DNA from 4 places in the Pseudoalteromonas sp. S4741 genome. Region 1 is predicted to be linked to each of the others. Evidence: predicted binding sites of a transcription regulator. Region 1 holds the regulator's gene; each other region holds the start of a gene.
The links. The regulator sigma-54, encoded in region 1, starts transcription at its own class of promoters, with help from an activator protein. The targets are predictions, from matches to a motif close to GTTGGCACGNNNNTNGNNT.

Region 1 (4,982 bases):
ATGGGTGATGCCATGGCGGTGGCATTATTAGAAGCACGTGGCTTTACTGCTGATGATTTTGCACTATCGCACCCTGGTGGTAGCTTAGGCAAGCGATTACTCTTAACTCTTAAAGATGTTATGCACAGTGGTGCTGATACGCCTATCATTAACGAGACGCAAACGATTAAAGATGCCTTAATTGAAATGTCGGCCAAAGGACTCGGCATGACCGCTATTGTTGATAGTGACCAGCAATTATCAGGCCTGTTTACCGATGGCGATTTACGCCGTATTTTAGAGCAACGTATTGACATTCATAGCACTGAAATTAATGTTGTAATGACCAAGTCGTGTACTACAGCCACCCAAGACATGCTCGCGGCTGAAGCGTTAAATATTATGGAACAAAAACGTATTAATGGCTTAATTGTAATTAATGAGCATAATCAACCGATTGGCGCACTAAATATGCAAGACTTACTTAAAGCGGGGGTGCTATAAATGCAATTTGAAGATCTCTATCAACCGTTAAGTGATGATGCGAAGGCGCGCGCAAAAAAAGTAAAGCTATTAATTTGTGATATTGATGGTGTATTTTCTGATGGGCGTATTTACCTTGGAAACCAAGGTGAAGAACTCAAAGCATTTAACACCAAAGACGGATTTGGTATCAAAGCCCTGATTAACAGCGGTTTTGAAGTCGCTGTGATCACCGGGCGCCATTCTCATATAGTGCAGCAACGTATGAGCAGTTTAACCGTACAACATATATATCAAGGCCAAGAAGACAAACTTATAGCCTATCAAGAATTAAAACAAAAATTAGCGCTTAGCGATGATCAAATTGCTTATATAGGTGATGATGGTCCAGACATGCCAGTAATGGAGCAAGTCGGTTTTGCGGTTGCCGTAAACGATGCTCATCCACTTATTAAACGTTTATCACATTATGTAACCCAACTACCCGGCGGTTTTGGTGCGGTAAGAGAGCTGACAGACTTACTTATGCTCGAAAATAGCAAGCCACTAACTAGCCAAGGAACGAGTTCATGAATGTAGCGCGCATTATACTGAGCGTTTTATTCATAAGCTGTATGGTTTGGCTCTGGTATCCTTATTTTACTAAGGTTGATATTACTGCAAGCGAAGAAACACAAGTTATTGCTAAGCCTGATTATACCGCTATTGAGCTAAAACAAACGGCTTATGATGAACAAGGTAAAATAAGCCACAAAGTAACTGCGGTAAAAATGGAGTTATACCAACAACTTGGTTTTACCTTTTTTGAAAAACCTATATTTACGTTATACAACGAGCAGCAAACATGGCGTATTAACGCTGATGAGGCCACCCTCTACGACGATCGTCAACTCGTATTAGAGGGCAATGTAAAAGCGCTAAATTTAGCCGATAACGCCATGATCGATACGATCACAGCCGATAGCATCAATGTAGATATAAAACTACTCACTATGCAGTCAGAGCAGCCTGTCGTTATTACAGGACCTAATTTAAAAATCACAGGCAAAGGCCTTGAGGCCGATTTAAAAACCGAAGTGATTAAACTTATTAACCATACGCGAACCCTATATTATGACCAATAACCTATTTAAAATTCTAATTGTTCCTTCATTACTGATTGCATTTCATAGCCATGCAGAGGAAACCACTGAAGCTCCTGCGGCTAATCAAATCTCAATTAGTGCTGACAGGCAGGAAGGTCAATTAAAAGAAAACGTGGGCATTTTTGAGAAAAATGTTGAAATTATTCATGGTAATCGCCGTATCACAGCTGACCGTTTAGAAGTGCATAAACGCGATGACTTAGGCGATAACAAGCAATTATTAATTGCCACAGGCAGCCCTGCATATTTTGAAGAAACACAAGCAGATGGCACCATCATGAGTGCCAGTGCGAATGAAGTACGTTACGATGTTTCGCAACGTTTTTTAACCTTAATCGGCGATGCCAGTATTGCTCAAGCAGGTCAAAAAATAACTGCTAAAAGTATCACCTACGATATAGAGCAGCAGTTAATTAGCGCAGAAAAAGACGAAAACTCAACAGACCGTGTACACACTATTTTAGTGCCTGTTGAAAACAAAAAAGAAGACGATAAAGGCCAACCATGAGCACATTAAAAGCAGAGCTATTAGCGAAAAGCTATAAAGGCCGTGAAGTGGTGAAAAACGTTGGTCTAGAAGTTGAAGCAGGCAGCATTGTCGGCTTACTTGGCCCCAATGGCGCAGGTAAAACCACGACCTTTTACATGATTGTAGGCCTTGTACCGAGCGATAAAGGTAAAATATCAATCGATGATCAAGATATCACTTTATTACCAATGCACAGTCGAGCTCGCCTAGGGATAGGATATTTACCACAAGAATCATCTATTTTTAGAAAGCTGACGGTTTATCAAAACTTAATGGCTATATTAGAAACACGTAAAGGGCTCAATAAGCAACAACGTGAAGATACCTTAAATAATTTACTTGATGAATTTAGTATTCAGCATATTCGTGACAGCCAAGGTATGGCTCTGTCAGGTGGTGAGCGTCGCCGTGTTGAAATTGCGCGAGCATTAGCAGCAAATCCTAAATTTATACTACTAGACGAACCCTTTGCAGGGGTTGATCCTATCTCTGTATTAGATATTAAAAAGATTATAGAGCACCTTAAAAACCGAGGAATTGGCGTATTGATTACAGATCACAACGTCCGCGAAACACTTGATGTTTGTGAAAAAGCCTACATAGTTTCTCATGGGGAGTTAATTGCATCAGGCACTCCAGAATATGTATTAAACGATAAAACAGTACGCGATGTTTATTTGGGCGAGCAGTTCAAGCTCTAATATGTGTGTTATTCCACTAAGCATCTGCTAAGATTAATCATACTAATTTAAAAGGATTGTTAGAGATAAATGAGGCAATCATTACAGCTGCGCATGGGCCAGCAACTTACAATGACTCCACAGTTGCAACAAGCAATTCGCTTATTGCAGCTCAGTACATTGGATCTCCAGCAAGAAATTCAAGAAGCACTCGATAGTAATCCCTTGCTTGAAGTTGAAGAACAAGATTACAGTGAAGATGCTGCGGGTAAAAACGAACAAAAAGCCGATACCGATGAATCAACGCTAAGTGCTTCAGCTGATGAAAAACCTAGCGAATATGAGCAAGATAGCGGCGAAGCCATGACCAAAGACACCATTAGCGATGATATGGCAATGGATGTTACATGGGATGAATACATGAGCGCAGCACCTGCCTCTTCCTCGGGACCAATGCCTGAAGATGAATCAATTTATCAAGGCTCTTCAACTGAAACGCTGCATGAATATTTAATGTGGCAATTGCAACTGACGCCATTTAGCCCAACAGATGAAGCCATCGCGATTGCAATCGTAGAAGCTGTGGACGATTCTGGTATTTTAACCCTTAGCTGTGAAGAAATATTAGAAAGTTTTAATCAAGAAAACGACATAGAAGATGAAGTTGAACTTGATGAAATAGAAGCCGTTTTAAAGCGTATTCAGTTATTTGATCCGGTAGGAATAGCCGCGCGTAGTTTACAAGAGTGTTTGTGTATTCAACTAAATCAGTTTGACCAAGACACGCCTTTTTTAAACGAAACAAAAATGATCTTAACCGATCACATTGACTTACTGGCTGCGCGTGATTATCGCACGTTAATGAAAAAAACTAAGCTCAAAGAAGATGAGCTTAAAGAAGTCATGACGTTAATTCACACGCTTAGCCCAAAACCCGCTGACACTATTGTTAGAGAAGAGTCTGAGTACGTTATTCCTGATGTGTCGGTTAAAAAAGTGAAAGGCCGTTGGGTGGTTGAACTAAACCCAGATAGCATGCCTAAAATTAGGGTAAACAGCCAATATGCAGCTATGTCGCGTACGGTTAAATCAAGCGGCGATAGCCAGTTTATTCGCTCACACTTACAAGAAGCTAAATGGTTTATAAAAAGCTTAGAAAGTAGAAACGACACACTGCTTAAAGTAACTAACTGTATTGTGCAACAACAACAGGCCTTTTTTGAACATGGTCCTGAGGCGATGAAGCCTATGGTACTTAATGACGTGGCCGAAATGGTAGAAATGCACGAATCGACTATTTCACGTGTTACTACGCAAAAATACATGCACACACCACGCGGTATTTTTGAGCTTAAATATTTCTTTTCAAGCCATGTAAGCACTGAAAATGGTGGCGAATGTTCATCGACAGCAATACGCGCATTAATTAAAAAATTAATCGCTGCAGAAAACTCAGCTAAACCATTGAGTGATAGTAAAATTGCAGATATATTGGCTGAGCAAGGAATTAAAGTAGCAAGGAGAACTATTGCAAAGTATCGCGAATCTCTAGCTATTCCCCCGTCAAATCAACGTAAAAGTTTGATTTAAGGCGTACAACAAAGAGGAAAATGTTTATGCAACTGAATTTAACTGGTCGCCATGTAGATATTACCGACTCGCTTAGAGACTACGTAAATAGTAAATTTTCGAAGTTACAGAGGCACACTGATCACATAACGAATGTGCACGTTATTCTCGATGTAGAAAAACTAAACCAAAAAGCCGAAGCAACCGTTCATGTTAGTGGCGCTGAGATTTTTGCTTCTACTGAACACCAAGATATGTATGCCGCTATAGACTCGCTGATTGACAAGCTAGATCGTCAAGTAATTAAACACAAAGAGAAACTTGCTCGACACTAACACTATGAAATTAAGCTCACTTATCTGTCAGGACTGCAGTAAAGCTGCGGTCCTTTTTAATAGTAAAAAAAGAATTTTAGAATTTATCAGTGAATTGGCTCACAATAAACTGCCCTATTTAACACAACAAGATATTCTTAACGCGTTAACCGCCAGAGAAAAACTAGGGAGTACAGGTATAGGTCGAGGAATTGCAATTCCTCATGGTCGTATGAGTGGTGTACAAGAGCCTCTTGCTCTTATATTAGTGAGCGAAACGGCT
Region 2 (4,982 bases), on a different contig from region 1:
CTAACCATGTTACCGGGTAATGTGGCAATTAGTGAAATAATAGAGCAGCGTCTGCAACATAAACAGCCATTTTCACTAGCCTATATCGATTTAAATCATTTTAAACAATTTAACGATTTGTATGGTTACGCCAGTGGGGACAGCGTGATAAAACTTCTGGCCGATGTGACTGTAAAAGCGTGTGCGCACAGCGCTAACTTTGTCGGGCATATTGGTGGCGATGACTTTATGGTGGTGTTTGAAAAAAAAGATGCGGTGGAGGTTTGTAATACCATTATCACGCAATTTAAACTGCAGTCACGCGTATTTTTTACGCCAGAGCATATTGCTGAAAAAGGGTATTGGACAACTAATCGAGAGGGCGAAAAGCAGTTTGTACCTTTACTTACACTATCGATAGGTTTAGTTGAGCCGGATCTGCAGCAGTGTAAAAATAGCCATCAAGTAGCGGCATTAGCCACAGATGCTAAAAAAGCAAAACGTTATCGTCACAGCTACTTATTTATTTGTAATCGAAAAAGGCCAGCACCCGCTGTTGTGCGTTTATCCAATAGTAAAAAAGTGGCTAACAAAAAGCAAAAAAGGAGCCTAGGCTCCTTTTTTAAGTGCGGTATTACGATTAACGTAATAACGACTCAGATAATACTGGGCGCATTTCACGAACAATCGCTTGTGTTAGCTTAGGTGCACCACAAATAACGTTACCGCTCACGTTGTAGTTATTACCGCCAGCAAAATCAACAACCATGCCGCCAGCTTCTTTAACTAATAGCTCGCCTGCTGCTGTATCCCACGGTTTTAAACCAATTTCAAAGAAACCATCAACACGACCCGCTGCAACATACGCCATATCAAGTGCTGCAGAACCTGCTCGACGAATATCAGCGGTATGTACGAATAATGCTTTAAACGCTTCAGAATAGGCATCTAAGTGGTGTTTTTGTTTGAAAGGGAAACCTGTTGCAAGAATAGAACCTGCAAGTTCAACCGTTTTAGATACACGTAAACGTTTGCTATTTAACTGTGCGCCTTGACCACGAGAAGCGGTGAAAAGTTCGCCTCGAATTGGATCGTAAATTACGGCTTGGTCTAAACGACCTTTAACTTTAAGTGCAATAGATACTGCGAAATGAGGGATACCCTTAATGAAGTTAGTTGTGCCATCAAGTGGGTCAACAATCCATTGGTAATCAGCATCCTTACCTTTGTGTTCGCCTAACTCTTCACCAACGATGCAGTGATCAGGGTAAGAACGTAAAATAGTGTCACGAATTACGGCTTCGGCTTCTTTATCAATGTTCGTAACTAAATCATTAGTGCCTTTTTGTTGCACTTCAACTTTTGATAAGTCTTCACTTGCACGAAGAATAAGCTTGCCTGCGTTACGCGCAGCGCGAACCGCAATGTTTAACATTGGATGCATGGTATTACCTTTGGGTTGTAAAAGAACGTTTATATATTTAAGCCGGCGTATTTTAGCGGTTTTTGCCATAAAGTAAACCATAAAGCCTAAATACTTGTGAGTGTTTTTTGTACAGGCATGATCTTTCAATATATTTATTGGAATGAAAACAGGCAATAAATTTGTAAATTAGCGCTTTACCTAAAGTTAACTTGAGGTTTTATGATGTTCTATGTTCAATTAATAGGAAGAAAGTTATGAAATTAGAACACGTAAATTTAGTTGTTAGTGACATAAACGCCATGCTTAAGTTTTACCAAGCAGCGTTTCCCTATTGGTCAATTAGAAGTGGGGGGGGGAAGGAACCTGATATGGCAAACCAAGACGCTGGGTACATTTTGGTGATAACGATCAATATATTGCTATAAGCGATCATGGGGAAGGGGAAACTGCGACCTATCAGGACATCAAGTTGGTTTGGCACACTTTGCCTATGTAACCAATAACTTAAATGCAGTAATAGCGCGCCTAAAACATGCGGGCTTTGCAATAAGTAAAGAAGGTGCTGTAAATCCATTTAGAAAAAATTTTATTATATTGACCCTGCAGGGTTTGAGGTTGAGTTTGTAGAGTACATGAGTGATGTACCTAGTGAACGAAATAACGACTTATAATATGAATGAAGCCAACTATTATGGCTTCATTCAATGTTTAGCATATTTAATAATGTTTACCATTCATGCCAAGTTGAGTTTTTAGATCATTTGCAAAGTTAATAAATTTTTCTTTAATAGTGCGTTTAACTTTAACTTCCACAGAGCCTAAAACAGTTTTTCCTTCAATGTGAATCGTTGGCCCTTGGCGCTTATTTAGTGACACTTTTTTATTTTCAAAACTGCCTAAAATACAAAACATTTTAGAAACTACATTAACGTGCTCTGGTACATATATTTCTTCGCTGCCAAAATAACAATTAACGTGAATAGTGACATGTTGGTGGGTAAAAATAGCATCCGTAAAATCAAGATTGACTGACCCCATGTAGTTTTCTATGTAAATGTTTTGAGGAACTACCCATTGGCCGCTTCGTTCACTCGAACCAAGAATGCTTCTTAATGTAAGTGGCTCTTCATCAGTCTCATGCTGCGCGCTATAATTAGGTGCAAATTGAGAGTGCTTTTGCGCCTTATATTGCTGGTCAGTATTTAAGGTTAAATCTTCAACGAGATCCATAAGTGCTTTATTGTCACTCGCTGCCATGGCGTCGTCTAAGCGCCTTTCAAATGCTTCTACAGAAATAACACCATGGCTGTAGTTATAAATGAGCTGATCAATCACTTGCTCACGAACTTGCTCAATAGGGCGGTCTTCAATTTTAACAGACATTTAAATTATCCTTTTATGGTTGCTGGTTATTTCAAAGCAAGCCTTATACCAAATACTAAATTTTTTAAATTCAGTGGTTTATGATTTTTGGTTTTTGATTCTTTATTATATTAACGACAGATTAACCAAATATACAATTATTTAGTAAGTTTCGCTATTCGAGAAACTTTTACGCAATAGTCTGTAAATGTTTACTTAGTAGGTTTAAGCCAATATCTACTATTTTAAAATAACTTATTGAAATTAAAGGTTAAAAAATGTTGGCCCGATGCTCGCATTAGCTTAAGTGTCTTTAATCAAAAGGAGAACGATTATGAAAACATTTAATAAGTCTATGATTGCAGCCCTAGTATTAGGAACAACCGCAATGGGCGCTCAGGCAAGCAGTTGGGAAAACGAAAGCAAAGATGCTTGGATTGATGGGAAAGCAGAAACAGTATTGCTTATGAACACCAATCTAAATAACTTTGATATCAACACGGACGTAAAAAACGGCAAGGTAATGCTAACAGGTAAAGTAAACAGCGAATTAGATAAAGAGCTTGCTGAAGAACTCGTGCTAAGCCTAGATGGTGTAACTGACGTTGAAAACAGTCTAACTGTGGTAAAAAACACCGACATGAAGAAGCATGATTCTAAAATGATGGGTAACGACACTGAAAGTGATTTAACCGATGCTAAAATCACTACAGTGATTACAACACGTTACTTATTTGATTCTGAAGTAGGTGGTACAGACATTGATGTTGATACCGATAATGGTGTGGTAACTCTAAAAGGTACAGTTGAGTCTGATGCTGAAAAGCAATTAGCGATGGAAATTGCTAAAAACGCTGAAGATGTTCGCAAGGTAGTGGATGAATTAACTGTTATTGCAGAATAATACACTATACTAAAGCCCAGCCCTGCTGGGCTTTTTGCTTTGCTAACATTATAAGGATTAAATTATGGATATCATTAGAATTATTTTTTCTATTTTATTACCACCACTGGGTGTGTTTTTACAGGTAGGACTAGGGATGCATTTTTGGTTAAATATTTTGCTAACCTTACTCGGCTATTTCCCTGGATTAATTCATGCGATTTATATTATCGCCAAAAAATAATACCCTATCGCAGTAATACATTTAATACTGAGTTGCTAATTGCCATCGTAAGGTACGTGTATTAGTTACTCAGACTACTATTATTTAATGAGTTCGTTTCCTCAACGTCACCATCAATAAATCTAAAAGCTTACTATTTGAGCAGTTAGCCCTTTGATTGTTAAAATAAAGCTTTTTGCTAGTGACAAGCCCCTAAAAACTTTTTATACTGCAACCCGCTTTAGTCGCTCTGTGGCTAAACGCTTCAAAAAATTAACTGCTTACAGTTATACAAAGATGGCCCCTTAGCTCAGTTGGTTAGAGCACACGACTCATAATCGTTAGGTCCCCAGTTCGAGTCTGGGAGGGGCCACCACTTTTCAAAGCTTTCCAAGTAAACACCTACTAACCGAAATTACCCTGTGCTACCTCTGTGCTACTTTTAGTATAGCGGAAAACATCTCTATATGCTTGATATGATTAATCCCTTACCTTTTACTGAGCTTCACTTCTAAGCAGGAAAGCTTGTTGCTATATGATTGGACATTGTTTTGCTTGATAGTGGTCAACATTTAGGTAAATCATTTTCCCATCAAGTCAATGCTATAATATTTATCGTTCTAAGCAATAGGAAGGGAATGATGGATACTAACGAATACTACTTTCTAAAGAGCTTTTTAAAACCTAAAAGCTTATCGAAAGTGTTGAGTATGAGAGATTGGACTAGTTACTTAGGTCGTGATGCAGAGCTCGCTTTAATTAAATATGAAAAAGAGGGGGTTTTACAGTCAGCTAATACTCAGGAAGTTGTCACAGCGACTTATTCTGCTCCAAAGTTAAAAAATATTTCTCAAAACCTTAACCTGCCAACTTCTGGTACAAAACCTGTTTTAGTTCGTAGGATTTTGGAAGCAGCACCAAATTATTTTAATGGTAATTCATTAGAACATGATTTTTTGGTTTGTTCCTGTGAGGGAGCGAAACAAATTGAAGCTAAAGAACAAATCATTAAAAATGAAATGTTTGCTGCAATTGAGCTATCAGTAAATCAAGCTCAAAATAGAAACTTTGAAGATGCTTTTGAGCCAGTTAGGAAACATCAACTGAGT
Region 3 (4,982 bases), on a different contig from region 1:
CGCTCAAGGATATTACGCGACGTTACAAACTTACCTTCTTTACCAGCAAATGGTGATGTATTTACAGAGAAGGTCATTGTTACTGTAGGCTCATCAACACTTAGTGGAGGTAGTGCTTCAACATTATTAGGCGCACACACTGTGTCTGATATTTTCAGCTCACCAATACCTGTTACTGTTACGATATTACCTGCATAACCACGGTCAGTTTCGATTCGCTCAAGACCTAAATAACTTTGTACTGAACCAATTTTACCGTTACGCGTAGAACCATCAGCGCTGATAATAGTCACTTGTTGGTTAGGAGCAACAGAGCCACGCTTAATACGACCAACACCGATTACACCTTTATAAGAGTTGTAATCAAGCTGAGAGATTTGCATTTGGAAGTCACCTTCAGGATCAGCTTCTGGTGGTGATACTTCGTCAACGATCATTTGGAACATAGGTTCCATGTTGTCAGACGGCTCGTCTAAATCTAATGTAGCCCAACCATTGATTGCTGAAGCGTAGATTACTTTAAAGTCTAACTGTTCGTCAGTTGCACCAAGGTTATCGAATAAATCAAAGATTTGATCCATAACCCAATCAGGACGTGCACCAGGCTTATCAATCTTATTGATAACAACAATTGGCTTTAAGCCTTGTGCGAATGCTTTTTGCGTTACGAAACGCGTTTGTGGCATTGGACCTTCTTGAGCATCAACAAGTAACAATACTGAGTCAGCCATCGAAAGTACGCGTTCAACTTCACCACCAAAATCGGCGTGTCCCGGGGTATCTACGATATTGATATGGTAGTCTTTCCAAGAAATGGCTGTATTTTTGGCCAAAATGGTAATACCACGTTCTTTCTCAATGTCGTTTGAGTCCATCACGCGCTCTTCGTTACCGCCGCGTGTTTCTAATGTACCTGATTGCTCAAGTAGTTTGTCAACCAACGTTGTTTTACCGTGGTCAACGTGCGCGATAATCGCTATATTTCTTAACTGTTCGATGCTCATATTTTTACTCAGAGAAGTTTATTCTCATTGATCCTGCAAGATCTACGCACTCATCTGCGTTTTCACCAGATGTCCCAGCATAGGATTTAAAAGGGCGCATATTATCCCTCATTAATGACATGGATGAAAGTTTATCCAATACAATTTTAAAAACTTTCTTAATACTTTTACTAAGTATCTGTTTTTTATATGACATTTATATGAAATAAATTTCGACAAATTACACAAACTGTCATTTTTTAGCTAATTTGTTAATTGCTTTGGCGCTATTTACTATTTAAGTTAAGCTGATTTAGATGATTAAAATACATGCAAATTTAAGTGTGGATTTTTTGCACCACTATGGACATCTTACGCACCAAAAAAGTGCAATACGCATGACTATTTTTGTGCAGCCATATTTTTTAACTTAATAAACAGTAGGTTAAAATAATGGCATGAAATCGGCTTACTAGTAGCTAAAGCATTTAATGCAGCAATAATAAAACCCAATAGTTGGAGGACACATGTCACAATCGGTTTTAGATTTTATTAAAGAAAATGACGTTAAGTTCATTGATTTACGCTTTACTGACACAAAAGGTAAAGAGCAACATATTTCTATTCCTCACCATCAAGTTGATGAAGACTTTTTTGAAGATGGAAAGATGTTTGACGGTTCTTCAATTGCTGGCTGGAAAGGCATCAACGAATCAGACATGGTGTTATTACCAGATGCAGATTCAATTAAACTTGACCCTTTCACAGAAGAAACAACGCTAATAGTTCGTTGTGACGTGGTTGAACCTTCTACATTACAAGGTTACGAACGCGACCCTCGCTCAGTTGCTAAGCGCGCTGAAGAGTACATGCGCTCTACGGGTATTGCTGACACTGTTTTATTTGGTCCTGAGCCAGAGTTTTTCGTATTTGACGATGTTAAATACAAATCTGACATGTCAGGTTCAATGTATAAAATTGATTCTAAGCAAGCAGCTTGGAACTCAGATAAAGAATATGCAGATGGAAACACAGGCCATCGCCCAGGTGTTAAAGGCGGTTACTTCCCAGTTGCACCTGTTGATGATTTCCAAGATTGGCGTTCTGCAACGTGCCTAGTTTTAGAAGAAATGGGGCAAGTTGTTGAAGCGCATCACCACGAAGTGGCGACTGCCGGTCAAAACGAAATTGCAACGCGTTTTAACACTATGGTGTTAAAGGCCGATGAAATCCAAGAAATGAAATATGTTATCCACAACATGGCTCACCTTTACGGTAAAACGGCAACATTTATGCCTAAACCTATTGTTGGTGATAACGGTTCTGGTATGCACTGTCACCAGTCTTTAGCAAAAGATGGCGTAAACTTATTCGCAGGTGATAAATACGGCGGACTTTCTGAAGATGCACTTTACTACATTGGCGGTATCATCAAACATGCTAAAGCGATCAACGCTTTTGCTAATGCGTCAACTAACTCATACAAACGTTTAGTACCTGGTTTTGAAGCTCCGGTAATGCTTGCATACTCGGCTCGTAACCGTTCGGCATCAATCCGTATTCCAGTTGTGCCATCTGCAAAAGGTCGTCGTATCGAAGTACGCTTCCCAGATCCAACTGCTAACCCATACCTTGCTTTCTCTGCAATGCTTATGGCTGGCCTTGACGGAATTAAAAACAAGATCCACCCTGGCGATGCTATGGACAAGGACTTATACGACTTACCAGCTGAAGAAGCGGCAGAAATTCCAACAGTAGCCTCATCATTAGATGAAGCATTAGCTGCGCTTGATTCAGACCGTGAATTCTTAAACCAAGGTGGTGTATTCACCAATGACCTAATCGATGCTTACATCGCACTTAAGTCAAAAGAAGTTGAAAAACTTAACATGACAACTCACCCAGTTGAGTTCGAAATGTACTACAGCTGTTAATTTATTAACCGATAAAATAATGTGTGTTTTAAGCCCGCTTTGCGGGCTTTTTTTATGGTAAATTTAACGGTTCTACACTAAAGTGAAGTTAGTTTAAACAATGCAGGATAGCTGGATGGTAGGTAAGATTTTGTTGCTATTAATAGCTTTAATGTTAAGCCTTAATAGCCATGCGAGCGATAAAAAAATTTACGCATGGAAAGACAAAAATGGGGTGCTGGTTTTTTCAGATACTCCTCAGCCTGGCGCTAAAGAGGTTAAACTCACGAGCCAACATCTCAGCATGCCCGCTACAAACACCGATATTCTTGATACTGCTCCTACTAAAACAGCAGTAAAGTTTAGTATTAGTATTTCATCGCCTGAACCACAGCAAACTATAAGAGAAAACACCGGCTCTGTGTATGTCTCTACCCGTATTGCCCCTCGATTTGAAGCTGGATTTACCATTGGTTTATTTTTAGATGGCGTTGCCATTGGTGCACCGAGCGATACGACAACACTGGCGCTAAGAGATGTGGAGCGAGGCCAACACACACTGCAAGTTAAACTTTATAATAAACAAAATCAGGTAATTGCAACCAGTCCTGAAAGTGTATTTTTTATGCATCGCAAAGGCCTTAACATAGGTCGATAATTACAATTAAGTACGCGTGTTTAGCGTATATTTTTCTAAAAACCTTGCCTACCTTCCCAGGCGCACTAAAATGGTGCAATGATGATTAATAAAACACATTTTAGCCCAGAGCTACTGAATATAATTTGGCAAAACCAAACCACCGCCCTGATGTTACTTGATGAAAGCTTTCAGCTTATTTACGCTAACACCAGTGCCAGTGAATTACTTGGCTTAGGCGAAAAACGTTTGCTAGGACAAGCATTCGACGATTTATTTAACTACCATTCTATCGACTTAAAACGCATTGCGCAGTACTCGTTAGTTGATGGTGTAGACTGCCACCAGCATAGAGCTGACGTGGTGTTTATCGATTCTCGCCATGCAAAACTAGCGGTGAGTACTCGGCGAATAAAACATAACAACACCTATTATATTTTATTTGAATGTCGACAAACCGATGACGAAATAAAGCACGATCAGGTCTCAAATCAAATGCATCAATACCAAGCTGCACGTAACTTAATTCGCGGTTTGGCCCATGAAATTAAAAACCCGCTGGGTGGAATTCGCGGGGCGGCGCAATTATTGCAGTATGAGGGTGATCAACAAGAAAGAGATCAATGTGCAGAACTGATAATTGAACAAGCCGATCGGTTGCGTGAATTAGTTGATAGACTCCTTGGGCCTAACCAACTACCGCAAAAATCGTATGGCAATATACATCAAACATTAGAGTCGGTTGTTAAACTCAGTACGTTAGATAACAACCGCGATATTCGGTTAGTTAAAGACTACGACCCGAGTATTCCTGATGTTTATATTGATCAGAGCAAAGTTCAACAAGTGGTGCTTAATATTGTGCGTAATGCGCAACAGGCATTGGTAGATGGTGGCGAAATAAAAATAAAAACACGGATTAATTATCAGCATCGTCGTCCGGGCAAAGCCCCTAAAAAGGCATTGCTTATTCAAGTAATGGATAACGGCCCAGGTATTGATGCTAATTTACGCGACACCTTATTTTACCCTATGACCACTAATAAAGAAGGTGGCTCGGGACTTGGATTATCTATAGCGCAAACCTTGATTGATCAGCATGATGGCTATATCGAATGCGATAGTTGGCCAGGACATACTGAATTTAATATTTATCTGCCATTTACAGATTAATACTTTGGAGTTTGCATGAAAACAGCTTGGCTTGTAGATGATGATGCCTCAATTCGCTTTGTACTAGAAAAAGCACTGACTCGCGCAGGGTTTGAAGTAGAAAGCTTTGCAGATGCGCAAAACGTTCTTAATGCACTAAAATTTAGTCAACCCAGTGTGTTAATTTCAGATGTAAGAATGCCGGGGATGGACGGGATGGCGTTACTTGAGCTGATAGCTGAGCAAACCCCTGGCCTACCCGTTATTATTATGACCGCACACTCTGATTTAGACTCA
Region 4 (4,982 bases), on a different contig from region 1:
AAAAGATCGTTTGCTTAAAAAGTGAGCGTAAATGAGGTTTTTTTTGTAAATTATGAAAATTAAAGATGATTTTTAGCTATGAGGAGGGAGCTGGCAGCAAACAGATGAAGCTAAAGAAGAAACTTCATTTAGTGGTTGGGTGTTTGCTGCAACAATACAAAAATCATGGTTGGGTGACTATTTGTATTGAATTGCACCGCCAAGTGCTAATTTTTTTCCGTAACGGTTAAGTTTAGCTAACATTCTCGCTTTGCGATTAGTTGGTTTAACTGCAACGTGAGTTGTGGCTGTTTGGTTTAATGTATTAATTGGGTTCATTGTATTCGCTCCAAGGTTGTGTCTGTTGAAAACGTGTGCATTTTGCCCGTAGGTTGGTTAAAAATAAAGCGATAAAAATTGCTGGTGAAGTATTAGTTTTTTTAATCTGAAAGTGTTTTTTTGATTTGCTATTTAATGGCGTTTGTTTTTATTTTTGTATATTTATTCATTATATTTGTGTGCTATATCACTTTTGCATGGGGTTTTTTTCAGTTTTTTTATTTTAATATGTTTATAAATAGATTATTTTGAATAGTTATTCAGATTAAATTATTTTGTATTATTGGGGTGGGTTTTACTTCATTCAAAGATTTAACATGCTATTTATAGGTGGTTAATTATTTATCCGAGAAGATCGTTAAAATAAACGATAAAAAAGAGTGTTGCTAGGCTTTTAAATTATAAAAAAAGTGCCTAGGTTACTAGGCACTTTGGAGCTGGTTGCGTTTTAAAACGCGTCTAACTGGGGATCGCACCGCCTCAGAATTTAAAACTTAAAAAGGAGTGGTTTTAATATGTTGCAATTTGGGCTTACAATCATCAGCTCGAACGGCATTCTATGTGATCTAGAGCGAAGTGAAGATTATACTTTGGTTTGTATTTTACTATGAAGCCACAAAATGCCTCTGCACAGCAAGAGCAAATCCACTCAACAGTCTATTATTTGAGTTAAATGGGACTGGTGGGGTAAAAAACGCAAAATGCGGCATAGCTTAAAAGCAAATGCCGCAAAGGGAGATTAATTAAAATGCTGAGCAGTTAGTGCTGTTTTATAGTAAATAACTCATAGCCTTTTAATGCAGGCACTTGCGCAGCAAGTTGAGTTTCTTGTTGTGCGATTTCAATAAAGTCACCACACAGTGTATTTGCACGCTGTTCAAGTTTTTTTGCATGGAGCTCTACTTTTTCTTCTATTTGTGCGCCCATATTTTCCATGCGCTCTTCAAAGGCTTGCATATCGCCACCTGAACCCATTAGCTCAGAGCCTAATGCTACTAAAATACTGCCCATTGATTGCATTACGGCCGACTCAACGGCAGTTTCTATTTGTTGTTCAAACTGCTGTTCAAAGTTTTCACCAAACTGAGTGAAGCTTTGCTGGCCCATGACAAATGTACCTTGTTGGTAAAAGGTACCCTCTACTTCTTGTTGAATATCGTCCATCAAGGTTGCAATGTTATCGAGGCCATCAATATTAAATGCATTGGCGACTTCTTCTAATGCAACACCTGCAATTTTAACCCCTTCAAGGGCAATATTGGCCACTTCAGGTAATTGCACGCGTAAATTATCTGTGTAGTTGGTCAGTGCTTGGCGCTGTGCACTATTTAATGCTACTTGCTCGCCATTGATAGACAGCTCACCTTCAGCGGTAAATAGCATGCGCTGATTATTGGCTTTAAAAATTTCTAACTCATTAGGTTTGATGCGCACATCGTTATTAAATACAACGTTACATTCGTCGTTACTAAATGAAATTGAAGAGCTGTTATCGTTATGAGCCATGGCGACGGGGGCGCACATAATTGCGCTAACTAATAATAATTCTTTCATGTTTATTCTCTGTTTTTTGCTGATGATAATTAACTTATAACAAGTTTGGTGCCAATAGTTTTTAGTGTTTAAAAACAGTGACTTGTGATTTTTAAGGTGCTTTGAAGTTGAAAGTAAAGTCATTGAAAAAGCTAAAATTTGGTCAAAATAACCAACAATTAAATGCTAATAAATAAAATTTATCGATACGATAAAAAACTCTCACTTTCCACAATTCAAATTTAGCGCTATTTATTCACAATACTGACACAGAGACTATTTAGGATAGCGATGTGGCTTTATTTTGACGGAAATTTGTACAATAAATTTGCGTTGAACATTTTAATTTCACCAATTATCGCGATACAAGAATCCGTAATTGGTCTCAAACACTTTATGGAGTGGGTTGTGGGTAAGACATTTAGTTACGATGCGCTAGATGATGATTTTGTTGAAGACGAATACGAAATGGTCGGGCGTAATCAACACGACAAGAAAAAGCAAAAGGTGAAAAGAAAGTTAGAGGATTACCTTGAGCAAAAACGCTTGCGTAAAAACCTAGGTGAAGATGACTTAAACGATTATATTGATTAGGTTGTCGCTAGTACAAATCAGTGCCGACATATTAGCTTTTAACTGCTACTTAGGTAGTATTTAAAGCTCTGTGGGTTGGTAATAAAGAGGCTTTATGCCTCTTTATAATTTTTAAGCCTCAAACTTTAGCTGCGAGCAATGCTTTTTCAATTACTTTTTCTAGTTTTTCAGGTTTAGTAAAGGGCGCGTAGCGCTTAATAGGTGAGCCATCTGAATTAATCAAAAATTTTGTGAAATTCCACTTAATTTTTCGTGTTAACAACCCCGGTAATACAGATTTTAAATAGCGAAAAACCGGATGTGTATGCTGACCATTAACGTTCACTTTTTCTGCGATTAAAAAACTAACTCCGTAATTGATTAAGCAACCTTGCGCTATTTGATTCGCGTCTCCGGGTTCTTGCTGGCCAAATTGGTTACACGGGAAACCTACAATGACTAAACCTTGGCAGGCATACTTTTCGTGTAATGCTTGCAATGACTTATATTGATAAGTGAATCCACACTCACTTGCAGTATTTACTATTAACACAACTTTACCTACAAACTCTTGAAAATCGATAGGTTGGCCTTGCAGGCTAGTTGCACTTAGTTGATGAAATGGGTGCATATTATTAAGCTATTATTTGTTTATTTGGCATAGTCTAACCTTTGCTTGGTGATTAACAAAGTCGAAATAGTGAACACTGCTATGGCGTTACTGTTAATTTAAAATCAAAAATAACCCCATACCAGCAAGTGTGGTTAGGTAAATATTATGTGTTTTGTAAGCAACTATAATGGCTACAATCGCTGCGCTTAAATAAGGATTTTGCCAATTTAGATTAATGCCACCATCATTTATAAATACGATAGGCACCCAAATCGCTGTTAGAACCGCAGGTGCACTGAAGCTCAAAAACTGCTGCATTTTAGGCCCTACTTTAAATGGTAGCGCGCGATGTAAGAATAAATAACGAGTAAAAAAGGTAATACATGCCATAAGTAAAATAGTCGTCATCATGATTTAGTGTCCTTATTTTTTACTATTCTAGTTACAGCGTAACCTGCACTCATCGCGAGTAGTGCTGAGCATACCAACCACAGCTCAAAGCCTGTGCTTTTTAATAAAGTGGCACAGATCCCTGCAACAATGACAGTGATAAGTGTGGCTAAATTTTTAACTCCTGGGATAACCAAAGCAATAAAGGTTGCAGCAATCGCAAAGTCGAGTCCTAAATTGGTGAGATCAGGGAGTATAGTACCGGCTACAATACCGAACAGTGTCCAAATATTCCAAGCAATGTAAAAGCTAAAGCCTGCGCTGAGCGCGTAAATTAGGCGCGTTTTAGTCTGGTAGGCGCGAGGATGATGCGAAAAAGCAAATAGTTCATCGGTTAATACAAAGCTGACTGGAAGGCGCCAACGCATAGGTTGCTCAATCACTTTGTGACGAACCGCCAAGCCATATAAAAAATGACGAGAGCTAATAATAAATGTGGTAAATAAAATGGTTAACAGAGGGGTATTACCAGCCATTAACTCAATAGCAACCAGTTGAGCCGAGCCAGCAAATACCAATAGCGACATAGCTTGAGTTTCAAAAGGAGTAAAGCCATTTTGTATTGCCAACGAGCCACATAAAATACCCCAAGGAATAACGGCTAAACATAATGGCAGCATATCTAAAAAGCCTTTTAGTATCGGTTTTTTAATGGACTGCATGTGTTTTACTCTGTGTAATAGTAGAAAGACTCATCGGGATACCTTAAGATTAAGATGCTAAAATAGTTAGCGTTTTAGATGATACTGTTTTTTAGGGAAGGTGCAATGTTCAAGGTAAAAGTGTGGGATGGCTTTTTAAGAAGCTTTCATTGGTTATTAGTATTGAGTATTGCTGCGCTTTATTTTAGTGCTGAAGAGGGCATGATAGAGCTACATTTTGTGGTTGGCTTTTTTACTTTAGCGCTTATTTCAACGCGGATTATATGGGGTCTCATAGGCAGTAAAACGGCAAGAATATCGGCATTACTGCATTCACCTAAATCGGTGCTTGCTTCTTTTAGTGGCAAAAAAACAAATGATGTGGGCCATTCTGCACCAGGCAGTTATATGGTGTTATTATTTTTTATACTGATTATTACGCAGCTGGTTAGTGGTTTAATGAGCAGTGATGGTATTTTAACTGATGGCCCGTTAGCGCAGTATGTATCGAGTGATACGATTGATTTCGCTAACTGGCTGCATCATATCAATTTTGATATTTTATTTTATGCGATTATTTTGCATGTTGTGGCTATTATTGCTTATAAAATAAAAGGCAAGCCTTTGGTAAAAGCTATGATCACCGGTAATAAAGCACTGGCAACACAAAGCTCAGAGCCTGAGACAAAGTCACCATGGATTGCATGGGTTTTATTTTTACTATTACTGGTTTTAATTATGAGTACTTGGGGAAGTGAACCTTTAAGTTATCTGCTTAGTTAAAAAAAATGGCGCTAATACAGCGCCATTTTTATTGTTTAATACACAGTGTTTATTAGTCTTTGAATTGCTTA

Region 2: CWC30_RS01420 (LiaF domain-containing protein) is a predicted target of sigma-54. The motif match lies at 2,823-2,841, and genes of this name have one in related genera.
Region 3: glnA (glutamate--ammonia ligase) is a predicted target of sigma-54. The motif match lies at 1,436-1,454, and genes of this name have one in related genera.
Region 4: CWC30_RS06025 (YggN family protein) is a predicted target of sigma-54. The motif match lies at 1,910-1,928, and genes of this name have one in related genera.

Annotation. Positions count from the first base shown of each region.
Region 1 is NZ_PNCN01000063.1:14,187-19,168, reverse strand. Features, by position in the region: gene CWC30_RS10625 (KpsF/GutQ family sugar-phosphate isomerase) at 1-483, shown strand, start outside; gene kdsC (3-deoxy-manno-octulosonate-8-phosphatase KdsC) at 484-1,035, shown strand; gene lptC (LPS export ABC transporter periplasmic protein LptC) at 1,032-1,586, shown strand; gene lptA (lipopolysaccharide transport periplasmic protein LptA) at 1,576-2,115, shown strand; gene lptB (LPS export ABC transporter ATP-binding protein) at 2,112-2,837, shown strand; gene CWC30_RS10600 (RNA polymerase factor sigma-54) at 2,907-4,406, shown strand; gene hpf (ribosome hibernation promoting factor) at 4,433-4,720, shown strand; gene ptsN (PTS IIA-like nitrogen regulatory protein PtsN) at 4,725-4,982, shown strand, end outside.
Region 2 is NZ_PNCN01000011.1:264-5,245, forward strand. Features, by position in the region: partial or broken gene CWC30_RS01405 (GGDEF domain-containing protein) at 1-561, shown strand, start outside; gene suhB (inositol-1-monophosphatase) at 620-1,423, opposite strand; partial or broken gene CWC30_RS01415 (VOC family protein) at 1,660-2,076, shown strand; gene CWC30_RS01420 (LiaF domain-containing protein) at 2,123-2,788, opposite strand; gene CWC30_RS01425 (BON domain-containing protein) at 3,102-3,671, shown strand; gene CWC30_RS01430 (YqaE/Pmp3 family membrane protein) at 3,736-3,894, shown strand; tRNA gene CWC30_RS01435 (tRNA-Ile) at 4,173-4,249, shown strand; gene CWC30_RS01440 (SAP domain-containing protein) at 4,425-4,982, shown strand, end outside.
Region 3 is NZ_PNCN01000031.1:37,471-42,452, reverse strand. Features, by position in the region: gene typA (translational GTPase TypA) at 1-1,004, opposite strand, end outside; gene glnA (glutamate--ammonia ligase) at 1,511-2,917, shown strand; gene CWC30_RS05440 (DUF4124 domain-containing protein) at 3,033-3,554, shown strand; gene glnL (nitrogen regulation protein NR(II)) at 3,636-4,706, shown strand; gene ntrC (nitrogen regulation protein NR(I)) at 4,722-4,982, shown strand, end outside.
Region 4 is NZ_PNCN01000032.1:61,202-66,183, reverse strand. Features, by position in the region: gene CWC30_RS18365 (hypothetical protein) at 178-318, opposite strand; gene CWC30_RS06025 (YggN family protein) at 1,078-1,872, opposite strand; gene CWC30_RS06020 (PA3496 family putative envelope integrity protein) at 2,260-2,445, shown strand; gene CWC30_RS06015 (glutathione peroxidase) at 2,564-3,055, opposite strand; gene CWC30_RS06010 (AzlD domain-containing protein) at 3,149-3,448, opposite strand; gene CWC30_RS06005 (AzlC family ABC transporter permease) at 3,445-4,149, opposite strand; gene CWC30_RS06000 (cytochrome b/b6 domain-containing protein) at 4,255-4,911, shown strand; gene CWC30_RS05995 (c-type cytochrome) at 4,964-4,982, opposite strand, start outside.